3 regions of the Vibrio taketomensis genome follow, and region 2 is predicted to be linked to each of the others. Evidence: riboswitches for the same ligand, from Rfam matches in the RefSeq annotation. Region 2 holds a riboswitch; each other region holds the start of a gene.
What was found. Region 2 has a riboswitch for cyclic di-GMP ahead of Vt282_RS04600 (TfoX/Sxy family DNA transformation protein). Riboswitches for the same ligand answer to the same signal wherever they lie in the genome.

Region 1 (4,609 bases), 400 kb from region 2:
TCGGTTCAATATTGGCGATCAGATTGAGCGCTTCATTGGTGAGCTGAACATTTCTGCCATCAGGCACGATCAGTTTTTTACCCAATTTGTTTTCTAAATTTGAGATGCGTTTACTCACAGCCGATTGGCTAATGTAGAGCAAACTGCCAGCTCGGCTCATGGTTTTGGCTTTACTTAGGGTAATCAGTGTTTCGATGCCTTCAAGTAGCATAGTGATTAATGACTAAATGGAATCATTGCGTCAATGTAACCGAACTTGAGTCTGTATGCACAAAAAAACGGCACTACTGTGAGTGCCGTTATAATCAAACAAAATTTAAGTGATAAATCAGTTCACTTTATCCCATGCCATTGTCCAGTGAGAACCCGTCGCTGGCGTGTAATGTGTTGCGTTTTCTGTCCACTGTGAGCAGTAACCTGAGTATGGGAATGGCTTACATTGGTAGATTTGACCATCGCTCGCCAAGACTTTAGTACCTGCGGTGTAGCTTTTCACACTCTCTGGGAAGACAAAATCATAGTCGCCCGCTGGTGGCGGAGTTTGCGCTTCAATAAGGTGGAAGTCGTAGTTAATTTGATCAATTAGATTGCCAGCTTGATCTTTAATGCGACTAACTAGCACATGGTGGCCTTGCTCTGATTTAGATAGCGTCAACGTCAGCGGTAGGTCTTGACCATCAGTAAGCTTACCCGTCCAACTTGCCAGCGCTTCACGGCCGTGATTGTAAACGGTAAGTTCAGTTTCAATATCACCTTCTGCTGTTAGGGCTAGGTTTAGTTCGGTTGCTTGTCCGTCGATGATGTACTCAGACTCAAGACCTTCAACGGTTAACGAGTATTCTGGTAGGGTAGTTTCGATATCGTAACCAATTTCAACGCGTTGCAGACCGCTTCCAGTTTGTAGGTAAACTGGGTTAGCGCCGTAGACTGGCGTAAATTTATCTGCGCTGTATTGGCCAGCTTTAATTGCAGATTGCTCTTGGTTGATCTTAGCGGCTAACGCATGTGACCAATTGTTTGCTTGGGTGAGGCTTTGCTCTGTGATGGTTAGCTCAGTGCGGTAAGCGATGTTTTCACCGGCATTATCAAATACGCGGGTGAAGACTTTATCACCAATGTTGAGATCCATGGTTGGATTGATTTGACCAGCTTGGTTCCACTCAGGGAGCACTGGGCCTTGACCATCAAATTTAACGTCGATGACGTTGTAGAATGCGGCTGCAGTATCACCGACATCCCAAACCGCTAGGATTACATGGTAGCCTTCGCGCTCTGGAACGTTACATTCATGCGTGACTTGTTTTGGTGGCTGCACCATGTTGCCTTCGATCACGCAGAATGGGTTTAGATCAAATGAATCGCGTGATAGAACTTGGTTTGCATTCCAATTTGGTTTAGTGATGTAGTATTTCCAATCACGAGTGACGTGGTTAGCGGTAAAGGTCCACTCAAAATTTTGCATGCCTGATGTGATAGGACGTTTCACCCAACGATCGGCAGTTTGCTCATCAAGTGCAGTCGCAAGCGCTGATTGCGCACTGGCAATTTTACCATCAACAGGGCCAGCTTGAGGAAAACCTTCAGGGCCTTCAACACTTTGTGGTTCATATTGAATCGCGCCACAATCGCGGTTTTTTTCGTTGGTATCAGGCGTTGGGTACTTACAAAGTGCAGCGCGACTACCTGCAATACCATCGTTAAATTCAGAGACGTAGCCGTGAGCAGCTACATTACCGCTCAGCGCTGTTAGAGCAAGCGCAAGCAGAGTTTTATTTGGCAGTGATTTCATCACATGTTCCTTTTGGTTGACTTAAAATAGTCACACTTTGGCGCATGCAAATAGGGTTCTACCAACGCAAGGTTGATGTTACCTAAGACACTTAATAATGGCTATCAAGTGGCGGCCCCGCTATCTTTGATTGTTATCATCTTTAGACCGGAAGCTTTGCGTCCCACTCTTTCGAATGGTTTGCCGAAGTATGAATTGAGCGATTTGGAATGTAACGCAGAGGTGAGTATCACAACTACAAACTTAACTGAGTTGTGGAATTAAAATCCCACTCGATATGCTTGGTGTTGATATTCTCTGCAGTTGTTCACTGGTTTGGCTTAGTTAAGCCTATTTTTTGGCACGAAGAATTTTTATATAGATGCCAAAAAGAAAAGCAGGCTTGCACCTGCTTTTCAAAAACTTGGGTCTTAATTTTTGCCGTTCGGCGAAAAAATTATAGAGACTCAGTAAAAGTACGAGCGATAACGTCGCGTTGTTGCTCTGGAGTTAGAGAGTTGAAACGCACAGCGTAGCCAGATACACGGATAGTTAGCTGTGGGTAGTTCTCTGGGTGAGCAACTGCGTCTTCTAGAGTTTCACGACGTAGTACGTTTACGTTTAGGTGTTGACCACCTTCGATTTTTGGCGCAGCTTCGATTGCTACTTCACGGCTTTCGTACTCACCTAGGTCGCTGATAGCGATAACTTGGTCAGCTTCGTAGCCAGATGCTGCAGCAACACAACGTGCTTCATTCTTCTCGCTATCTAGTAGCCAGATTGAGTTTAGTAGGTCGTCGTTAGCGGCTTTAGTAATTTGAATACCTTGAATCATTACGTTCTCCTAGTCCACATAAATGTGGTTCTTATTGGTGTTAATTTTCAAATTTTTTGTCGAGCTACGTATTATATAGCGAATATCCATTATAATAATATTGATTTAAGTCAAATTACAACCAAAAACATTGAATTTCTTGTGGGAATTTTATTGAGTTAAATCAATAAAGTGTTTAAAACGAGTAATTACAAAATATTTTAATATTTAAAATTTAGTTAAATGAGTCATTTTGTTGTAAATTTACTACAAAATGACAATTTGAAAGGTCACAATTTACGCTAACTAACTGTTATTAGGTAGCGAAACTGAAAGAGTAAAGTGGTTAAATGACAATGAGATCTGTATCACAAAATAAATATATCGGTGCTCATGTTTCTGCCGCTGGTGGTGTTGATCAAGCACCGCTGCGTGCACGTGAGATCGGTGCTAATGCTTTTGCATTGTTTACTAAAAATCAACGCCAATGGGTAGCAAAGCCACTGGAAGCAAAAACCATCAGCGCATTTAAAGCAAATTGCAAAATGTTGGGCTTTTCCGCTGAGCATATTTTGCCCCATGACTCCTATTTGATTAATTTGGGTGCGCCGGAGGCTGACAAACTAGAAAAGTCTCGCGCGGCTTTTATCGATGAGATGGAGCGTTGCCAGCAGTTAGGTTTAACGCTGTTAAACTTTCACCCAGGCAGCCACCTCAACAAAATCTCAGAACAAGAGTGTTTAGCAACGATTGCTGAATCGATCAATCTTGCGCACCAAGCTGTGCCAGATGTGATTGCGGTCATCGAGAACACGGCAGGGCAAGGTTCAAACCTTGGTTGGCGCTTTGAGCATTTGGCTGAGATTATCGAACAAGTTGACGATAAGTCTCGAGTTGGGGTGTGTTTAGATACCTGTCATACCTTTGCTGCGGGGTACGATTTGTCGTCACTCGAGGCGTGTGAAGTCACTTTTGCTGAGTTTGACCGTGTGGTAGGTATGCACTATCTACGTGCAATGCACATTAATGATTCAAAGTCGAAGTTGGGCAGTAAGGTCGATAGACACCATGCATTAGGTAAAGGTGAAATTGGTTGGAGCTGTTTTGAATATATCGCTAAAGATGCTCGCTTTGATGGTATCCCTCTAATTTTAGAGACAATTGAACCTGAACTTTGGGCGAATGAAATTAAGCAACTACGTACGTTTCATCAACAAAGTTTAGTGACCGAATAAGTTTTAGTTAAATACTTGACCAAACTGGCATCTTTCTTTCATAACTTAAATAACAATACTTGTGCAACGTGGTTATGTTAAGAAAGGTGCTGCTATGAATGTATCCAATTCTGTCCCTGCTCATCGTCCTCATCGAATGCCCACACCTAATCGCCATGTTAATGGCCAAGGTCACTACCGCACTCCTCAGCGTCCACCTCATTAAATACTCGGTTAGTGGGTTATATCACTTTGTTCATGATAGGCTTTTTGCGACAATAGCAACTTGAAACGATCTTCAATCTATTCAAGGAAGCCCGCATGAGCTCAACTTTAACTTGGCATGACGTTATCGGCTGCGAAAAGCAGCAAGACTATTTTCAACAAACCATTCGTTATGTTGAGCAGCAACGTGCGAGCGGAAAAACTATTTTTCCGCCAGAAGCGGATGTGTTCAATGCTTTTAAGGCGACAGAATTCAATCGAGTGAAAGTCGTTATCTTAGGTCAAGATCCCTATCACGGACCGAATCAAGCACATGGCTTGTGTTTTTCTGTGTTGCCTGGAATCAAAACACCACCCTCTTTGGTCAACATGTATAAAGAATTGGCGCAAGATATAGAAGGGTTTGAGATCCCTCAGCATGGCTATTTGCAAAGTTGGGCAGAGCAGGGCGTACTATTGCTTAATACCGTATTAACTGTGGAACAAGGCCAAGCGCATTCGCATGCAAAGACCACTGGTTGGGAAACGTTTACTGATCGTGTCATTGAAGCGATTAACCAACACAACTCAGGCGTGGTGTTTTTGCTT
Region 2 (4,609 bases):
TCAGTGACGTTAGACATCCTACAAGTCCTCGACCATTTAAAGATTCAGTCCGCGCACTTTGTTGGTATGTCATTAGGCACTATTATCGTACGAAATTTGGCAGAGCTTGCCTCAGAGCGGGTGAGTTCGATGGTGTTAGGTGGAGCAGTAACTCGCTTAAATACGCGTTCACAATTTTTGGTGACACTCGGCAATACGTTCAAGCACGTCGTGCCATATATGTGGCTTTATCGTCTGTTTGCTTACATTGTCATGCCACAGAAAACTCAGCGACAATCAAGGCATTTGTTTGTACGTGAGGCGAAAAAGCTGTGTCAGAAAGAGTTTAAGCGCTGGTTTAGACTCGCATCGGAAGTGAATCCATTGATGCGCTGCTTTAAAGAAAAAGAGCTACCGATCCCAACGCTATATTTGATGGGCGAACGGGACTACATGTTTATTCAGCCGGTACGAGAAATGATCGCAGCACATAAACTGAGCCAACTACGAGAGATCGCCGACTGTGGGCATGTGTGCAATATTGAGCGCCCAGACGAATTCAACCAACATTCGATTAACTTTATTCATCAGCAAATTCGCTAGTACCGCATTGCCAACATAAGGCGAATTGTCCTTCATTGATTTCACCGCACTCTGAGCATTGCCATTCTGGTAGCGAGTGCGGCTGTTCAAATTGTTTAACCAGGGCTTGCGCTGCAGGTGCTTGGCTGACGTCAAAAAGCCAGACATGGGGCTCGCTAGAATCGCCAAAAGGTACTTCACCTTGTAAGCCAAAAATACCTTCGCCACGGACTTCACACTCAATATTATGTGAACGCAAAAGCTCACAGACAATGTGAGCTTGTGGGGGATTCGCTGCGCTGAATATTTTCACTAAGTTACTCCGTATTAAGCGTGACTTTGCGATTGCCCATCACGTTTAAACTTTGCCATCACCCATTTTGCAATGATAGGGAATAAACCAAGTAGCGCGAAAGACACTAATACTGATGGCGATACGATGCCAGACAAACTATCGATTTGCGCTAACTGTGTACCGGCGTTGAGATAAACAGCTGTGCCTGGCAGCATCCCTAGTTGACTGACTAAGTAGAAACGCGCGGTTGTGATTGGGGTTAGCCCCATCAATAGGTTGATCAGGAAAAATGGAAAAACGGGAATTAAGCGCAGTGAGAATAGATAAAACGCTCCGTCTTTGGCTACACCTTGGTTAATGGCGTTAAGCTTATCGCCAAACTTCCCTTGTACCCAGTCTCGTAGAAGAAAACGACTGCTGAGAAAAGCCAGTGTCGCACCAATGGTACTCGCAAAAGATACCAAAAGTAAGCTAGTCCAGAAGCCAAATAGCGCAGCACCTAACAACGTAACAACCGCGGCTCCCGGAATCGAAAACGCAGTGATAGCAACATATATTGCAAAGTATGTGATGGCTGCTAAAACGAAATTTTGCTCGATATAAGCAGCAAGAGCAGCTTGTTGCGCTTTGGCATTTTCTAGCGTGAGTTGATCACCAAATTGGGTGATTAGAAAGGCGATTAATCCTATTAGCAACAGGCCAAAAATCAGTTTCTTGTTCATCTTTGCTCTCCTTATACCTAGCCTGTATTAAGCTTAGTATCTAAATTTGCTGCGTTGATGAAATATAAGAACTTATAAGTCGCGAAAAACTTTCAAAAAAAAGCCAGCGAGATCGCTGGCTAGATTAAGTTAGTGCTGTAAGCGTGCGAGCAATTCCTCTCGGCGGGCTAGGGGGACAACAGACCAATGGGTGCCCTGTATCGCGCCCTCAAGCGACCAAAGAAGCTCGAGGCTAACCTCACTAGTATGAGAGTTACGAATCGCTTTAAACGCCTCTAGAGAGCCAGTTTGATGTAGCTGCTGAACGTCTTCAATGCCTGCTTTTTTAAGCATACGTTCAGTCGCTAGACGTAAATTAGGTAAATCTTTAATACGGGTTGGTTTTGTTTCAGCTTGAGAAGACTTTTCTACTTGCGCTCTGGCATGCGCAGCTCGAGCTATCTCAAGGGCTTTTTCACTGTCGTTATACCATTCTTCACTGAGTGCGAAGTACTTGGTGACAACAGGGAAACCGCGTTTGTGATAAATATAAGGTTCAAAACCCAGTTGCTTAAATTGTTTTCTTAAAGTGCTGTCAGCACGGATATGAAGCTTATTGTGTACGACTAGGGCAAACATGGTTTCGTCTGCGAAAATCCCAAACCCACCAAACATAGAGCGAGATTTAATGCGACCTAGTGGCTCAAATAGCCTCATTGAGTCTTTCAGTATTGGTTTATCCATTCAGTACTTTCTCGGTGTATGTGTATGTTAATACGCCACCAAATCAGGTCCGAGAGAATAGCAGGTAATGCAGGTATCTGGAGGTTAATCAGTTAACGTGTGCATTTCTACCATCGGCAACCCCGCTACCATACAGTCATGTTGAATCATGAATATTTAGGCCGGTGGCTTTGCGTCCCATCTTTTCAGAATGGTTTGCCCTGTGCGTGACTTAATTTGCTTTGCTAAAGATTAAAATACTTCTTGTAAGAAGTATCAGCATACTATGGAAGAATTGTGATCTTAATGCAAGAATAAAGTCTGAAATGTAACATAGCTGATGGTGAGACCATCAGCTATTGTTTTATTAATCATCGAGTTAGTTAATTTTCTTAACCGTAGAGCGCTCAACGATTTCTGGATGCATTTCAAAAACTCGCTTATCGTGTTCTTTATTTTTGATGCGCTCAAGTAGGATTTCAAACGCGTTTTTACCTACACGACGTTTTGGTTGGTGAACCGTTGTTAGCGGTGGAGAGAAGTACTCTGCCAACTCGATGTTGTCGTAACCGATCACCGACATATCTTCTGGAATACGAATGCCTTTTTGCTGTAGGCGACTCATTAGACCAAGTGCCATGGTATCGTTAAAACAGAAAATTGCCGTAGGACGCTTGTCCATTGCAACGATTTGGTCAGCGGCAAGCACGGCAGTGTCACACTCAAAGTTACCTTCAAGAATCCAATCTTCATTAACCGTAAGGTCTGCTTCTGTCATCGCACGTTTAAAGCCTTGAATACGCTCTTGGCAAACGGCTTTTTCGAAGTGACCACTTAAACATGCGATATCTTTGTGACCATGCTCAATGAGGTATTTGGTCGCTAGGTAGCCACCTTCTTCTGAGTTGTCGATGATCTTATCGACTTGAGAGCTCTCTGGGCCCCAGTCCATAACCACTTTAGGAATGTCTTTATGGCGGTCTAGCATTTCGCTCAGTTCTTCGGTTAGGTCTGAACACATTACCAAAATACCGTCGACACGTTTTTCCGCTAGCATGCGAATGTAGTCACGTTGCTTCTCGTAGATACCACCCGTATTACAAAGAATTAGCGTGTAACCTTGGCGGTAGCAGTAGCTCTCAACACCATCAATGACTTCAGAAAAGAACAGGTTAGTTGATTGCGTTACTAGCATACCGATAGTGCGTGTGCTATTACATTTTAGACTGCGAGCGACTGCGCTTGGTGCGTAGTTTAGCTCTGTAACCGCTTCCATTACACGTTCTTGTGTTGCTTCAGCAACAAAGCGCGTTTTATTAATCACGTGCGATACAGTTGTTGTCGATACGCCAGCTAAGCGCGCAACATCTTTTATAGTGGCCATAAGGTATGATCCTATCTATCGCTGCCACATCCGCTATTCACATTATTGGGAATAAATTGGCAGTAAGTATTAGAAATACAAAAACCGCTTGAGAGCAGCGGTTTGTACTTAAGTTATATTAATTTATCGTTTGCGATGACGATTTTAGACCGCATTGACGCTGGTAGCAAATGAAAAACCATCATCGCAGCTTGGGGCGTGTATGCTATTCCGCTTCGCCGGCCAAATAGTTACAGTCGAGTTCAAGGAACGCAACAAGCAATGAAGTGACGGCTGAATAGAAACCAAATGAGTCAAGTGCTTGGCTTTTCGCGGCGAACTTAGGTACCCAATTTAGAATATAACGGCGAATAAACGCCTCTTGTTCAATCAGCGCATCTTCAAAATGGCCTTCTTGCTCAAGCTCGTTAGTGCGAATAATCATATTGCCCAGCAGGTCGAGTTCAATAGCGATATGATCCGCAGGCTCATTCAAACTTTGATTGATTGCCACGCCATGTTCTGCAAGCAGCGCTTCCATTTCTTTGGCTGGCTCATCATGTAGAAGACCTGTTGTGCCGACATACATCGAAGCATATGGCAAAGCAGACTCTTTATCTGATTTCAGGAACAGATCGCAGAAGTCAGCGGCGAGTTCAAGTTGGCCATCTTCACGGTCAATTTGGCGGTTAAGCGCGTCGACTAGGCGATCAACAGATGGTTTAAGGGTTGGGTTTTCGCCTAGGCCAGATAAAAAGCCACGAATTTCAGCGCTTTGGTATTGATCCAATTCAGCTTCGGTCAGCTCTTTGGCAAATAAACTAGAAAACCACCAGTAAATTTCTGCACGCTTTTCGTTAAACGCTTTGAGTTCTTGCATCTAAATAATGCTCCAAGTTTGTGTTCTATTTATATTTTAGCGAAGAAAAATGAATAACGATAATGCCTATTGTGACTAAATGAGTC
Region 3 (4,609 bases), on a different replicon from region 2:
GTCAATATCTTCAACAAAATGAGAGGGACGTATATTGCGTAGCGTCGCTTCGTTTTTACAAATAAAATCTACCCATGGCAAACCATCCGCATTTTGGTATTCGATAATGTAAGTGGCTGCCGTTTGATGATTTAGGCTTGTATTGAGTTCAATCATCCAATCCAGATAATGCTCTGATACCCACGAAATGTAGTGCTGATTAAAATACTCTCTAAGCGATTGATAAGCTTTACGGTTGATCAGTTTTTGCATAAATGAAGAGGTGTCGCCATGTTCACGTGATGTCTTGATAAAGGTTTCCATTGGCAACTGATAAGGATAACGTTGTTGGCCCCAGTGGTCGGCGAACAATTTGGCATGAATCAATACGTAGTGCAAAGCGCTAAAAAGTCGGCCATAAACAAACCGATCTCGGTAGAACAACCTAACTCTTTCACCACAATAGAGGTTTAAATAGTCGCTCGGTACATCATGAGCATGCTCGCTGTCCTTGGTCGTACCTATTTCAAAGCTTGATTGTTCAGAGCTTGGTTGCGTGTTTGCCACATGCCATGGTTGCCTGCTCCAATAAGCCACATCCAAAGCGAGCAAATTCGGCCATTGATAGGGATCGTTCTGCGATCGAAATAGGTTCTCAAAGCTCAACCTATCATCCCCCTGTCCATGAATTTGCTGCAACTCGGTATTGATTTTATATTGAATATCAACACTGACTTGCTCCATGAGGCTCTGAATTTCAGAAAAACTCATAGACTTAGAATACCCTGGAAGATATCGCTCATAGATTTGCTCTTCAGACATCAGTCCACTTCCTATGCAATAGAACTGATTAAAGTATATACAGGAGTGCAGATTAACCTAACGAGTCACACATCAATCCGCGATTCAAAATGATGTAATTCAACTTAATCACACGCCGCCTCCTTGAGTCCATAAGGCCTACAAAACGATATCACCATCACTTATCTCGCAATATTTTTGCGCTTTCAAACTCTCCCTGATTGAATTTACATTTGTCTTTCTAATAGAATCCGTGCCCTCATTTCGTTATCCATAACACTGGCTGAGTGCTAGTTCGTTAAATTGACATGTTGAAGTTGACCTATTTATGAAAAAAATGAAGGGATTCACGCTGATTGAGCTCGTGGTTGTCATTGCTATTTTGGGTGTTTTGGCTGTAGTCGCGTTACCTAGATTTCAAAACATGCAGCGTGAAGCTCGCATCAACGTAATCGAAACCTTGCACGCTACTTTTGAAGAAGCTCATCAAAGACTCTACGCAAAGGCACAGATTCCAGGTGCATTAATACCCCAAGGTGAACAATTTTGGGTAGACGTTAATGGTAACGGGATCATCGATAGCGACAGTGGCGACTACGACCAAAGTACGCTTTATGGTAAAGATGGTATCGACATCATGATGATTAATGAGACAAACATCGACAATCATCAACTGTTAAAACTGGTCGATGTGAGTGACGAATTAGTCGCGGTGGTGGGTGATCAAAAACATCAAGCTTATATTGGTTTCGATATGCTTGGGAACAACGATATTAAGAATGGCGGCTGCCGTATTTATTATGACCAAAAGAAATTCCAATTCTCAACGAGCGGTTGTTAACACCTTCTGGCTAAAAAATAAAAATTTTCACCCATAGAGTAGATTGTCTTCCTGCACAATATCGCCTTAAGCCCTCAGTCGATACTCATCAATTCGCAACACTTATCAATTCACACCTACGCTTCCCCAAAGCGCCCAAACACTATGACCCACCTCACAGTTAAGCACTGAGAGGTGAGCGTTATCGTTTTGTTTTTTGAAGGAATATCACAAACTTGTGAACTCCATCACCGATTGTAGATGCTGTAATTGTGGAACCAGTGTCACACAAACGGATACCATATTCGCGGAAATAACTCTAAGGGCAAACTTGTCGTGAGGCAGGGACGCAAAGTGACAGCAGAATTTAAGATTCTGGGCTGCATTACTGAGTTTAGTGAAAACTGAACGGAAACTTAGATCATGAAAAAATCCACGCTTGCTCTTGGCATTATGGCTACTCTCTGTGCAACCTCTAGCTTTGCAAATATTTATACCACAGAGAGCAATGGCTCAATCCGCCATATGGACACCAACGCTGATGGTGACATTTCGGTTATTCTACATCTCAAAGATAAATACACATACACGAACGACAAAGGCAAAGAGAAAACGAAAAAGTACTCGAAAACCGTTCAGTATGTTGCAAATTCAGGCGAGAGCTTTGATGACGTATTGGCAATGATGTCAAGCTACGACAATATCGCTGACTTTCAAGAGATGCCTGTTGACGTAAAAGCAACGGGAGGACGAGAATTTGCAGAATCATTTGATCTCAATTTGAGCCTTGCCAACGAATATGTTGCAGGTGGCACGGTTGGACATGCGACCTTGTTCCACAAGAATGGCGTTCCAATGCTGCACGTAAACATTGACGGTAAATACGTACCTGCAAAACAGCCGTATCTGAACGTCCCTAGTTTCGTGAAAAGCTCACGCGCACACGACTTCTTTAAGGTTGTAGTCACCGATATTCTCGATAATGTTATTGTCGGTTTTGTTGAAGCGAAACAAGACATTCCTTTCAATCATGCGGACTACTTTTACGCCAAAGGCGAGCGTATCCCTGTTTACTGGACGCTAAGCGCAGACAGTAAGCCGTCATGTAATAAAGAGTGTAAAAACCAAGAACAGGCACATATGTCGGTAAGTAGCGCGCAAGTATTAGGACAAGGTAAGAAAATGCCTAATATTAAAGCGACCGACGACAGCGGCGAAATTATGGATTGGTTCCAATACGACCGTATTGGCGAAACATTCCAAGGATTAGGCGATAAACCTTATGGTATCGTACAAGACACGTATGACGAGAAAACCTACTGGGTTTACGGTTCAGCGATTGCCAAAGCCAAAGAAGGTAGCAAAACCTACTATTCTGGTGACAAAAACTACTCGCCAGGTCTCGCGATGAGCATCACAGTGAAATAATCCACATTCTGGTACACGTATACGTTATACCAGAATGATGCTTGATTAGAATTCACCAGAAGCACTCAAGATATACAAAAAACGCCTCGTTAGAAGGCGTTTTTTATCGCTTATGACTAATCAAAAAAGCTAACGCTTGAGATATCTATCCACATTCTCAATATCAATGAGCCTTTCTGGTAAATAAGCCTTTGCATATCGTTGGTAGACGCCACTGGTTAACAACAGCTCAAAAATATCCTTATCAATATGACCATTTTCAACCATCTTTGAAAGAATATCGATTGCTTCGCTCAGCGGTTTGGCTTTTTTATATGGTCGATCTGAGGCTGTCAGTGCTTCAAAAATATCAGCCACCACCAAAATTCTTTCCGGAATTGACAGATCCTCACGACTCAATCCGCGCGGATAGCCGGTTCCAATGAGTGTCTCATGATGAGTCGTCGCATACCGAGGCACTCGCTCCAGTTCAGGTGGGAATGGAATGCTCTCGAGCATCTTAATACCACTGATCATGTGTTCATTAATCTTAAAGCGCTCTTCTTCCGACAAGGTTCCACGTCTTACAGAAAGGTTATAGATTTCTCCATGATTATATAGATGAGTCGGAACCGTCATGTTTATCCCAAACTGCGTCACATCAGCAAAGGGCTGATCTCTTGCAACGATATGGTCTGGTCGATCTGCTAAAAGCTTTTCAACGGCCGGTGTAGGTTGTGGGTGATAGCGCGTTTCTTCAAGTGGCGATAACCCTAAGCCACAATCAAAATAACGTACCCATTCTTGCTCAGCTAGTTGCTTTAATCGTTCAATATCTTGGTCAGACATAAACTCACCACCGATATTTGCGTTCGCAATAAATGCAAACTCTTCTCTCAACTTGTCTAATTGGGGACGCAAATCGTTATCGAGATCAACCTCTGAATCTAGCTTTGATAACAAGTATTGAATCTGAGCATCTCTCCACAATACCTCAAAGCGCATACGAACTTCGTGAATACGGTTGTAGTTCGTTTCAAGCTTACTGCCTTTATCGACGACATACTCAGGCGTGGCGATCTTGCCACAATCATGCAGCCAAGCTGCGACACGAAACTCACGACGCTCTTCATCATTGTTGAATTGAAAATCTTTGAGCTTGTCACATTGCGATTTTTCAGCCGCTTCGGCCAGCATTAAAGCGATTTCTGGTACGCGATTACAGTGCCCTGCGGTATACGCTGACTTTTCATCGATGGCTCGTGCGACTAATTGAATCATGGACTCAAAGAACTGATTCTGCTGCTCTTCAAAATTCTGCAACGCGTTACGCCCACGAATGACCGATAAACCTAACTGATGGATTTCTTCAATCCGGCTATGCACTCGATTTACTTTTGAGTACTGACGTAACTTAATCCACTGAACTTGTTCTCTTAACTGATTAATAGGTTTTGATATGGGTGCCGCGAACAACCATGCAAATGGCAGTAACAAGAGTAAAACCAGTAGTGATGCACCGATGGAATAAAAAATAGCTTCGTGCACACCCGCCATTATGTAAGATTGAGGGACAACAACTGCAAAGTACCGTGAGTTAGA

Region 1: it holds a riboswitch for cyclic di-GMP, as region 2 does, so the genes downstream of both, gbpA (N-acetylglucosamine-binding protein GbpA) here and Vt282_RS04600 (TfoX/Sxy family DNA transformation protein) in region 2, are expected to answer to the same signal.
Region 3: it holds a riboswitch for cyclic di-GMP, as region 2 does, so the genes downstream of both, Vt282_RS15105 (hypothetical protein) here and Vt282_RS04600 (TfoX/Sxy family DNA transformation protein) in region 2, are expected to answer to the same signal.

Annotation. Positions count from the first base shown of each region.
Region 1 is NZ_AP019649.1:586,643-591,251, forward strand. It holds gene Vt282_RS02760 (LysR family transcriptional regulator) at 1-211, opposite strand, end outside; gene gbpA (N-acetylglucosamine-binding protein GbpA) at 329-1,789, opposite strand; cyclic di-GMP riboswitch class I at 1,897-1,984, opposite strand; gene grcA (autonomous glycyl radical cofactor GrcA) at 2,226-2,603, opposite strand; gene nfo (deoxyribonuclease IV) at 2,939-3,817, shown strand; gene ung (uracil-DNA glycosylase) at 4,118-4,609, shown strand, end outside.
Region 2 is NZ_AP019649.1:987,356-991,964, forward strand. It holds gene Vt282_RS04585 (alpha/beta fold hydrolase) at 1-582, shown strand, start outside; gene Vt282_RS04590 (putative signal transducing protein) at 560-874, opposite strand; gene Vt282_RS04595 (TVP38/TMEM64 family protein) at 889-1,578, opposite strand; gene Vt282_RS04600 (TfoX/Sxy family DNA transformation protein) at 1,708-2,301, opposite strand; cyclic di-GMP riboswitch class I at 2,414-2,511, opposite strand; gene purR (HTH-type transcriptional repressor PurR) at 2,660-3,664, opposite strand; gene torD (molecular chaperone TorD) at 3,870-4,523, opposite strand.
Region 3 is NZ_AP019650.1:304,281-308,889, reverse strand. It holds gene Vt282_RS15115 (hypothetical protein) at 1-801, opposite strand, end outside; gene Vt282_RS21270 (type II secretion system protein) at 1,109-1,621, shown strand; cyclic di-GMP riboswitch class I at 1,915-1,993, shown strand; gene Vt282_RS15105 (hypothetical protein) at 2,024-3,028, shown strand; gene Vt282_RS20775 (HD-GYP domain-containing protein) at 3,158-4,609, opposite strand, start outside.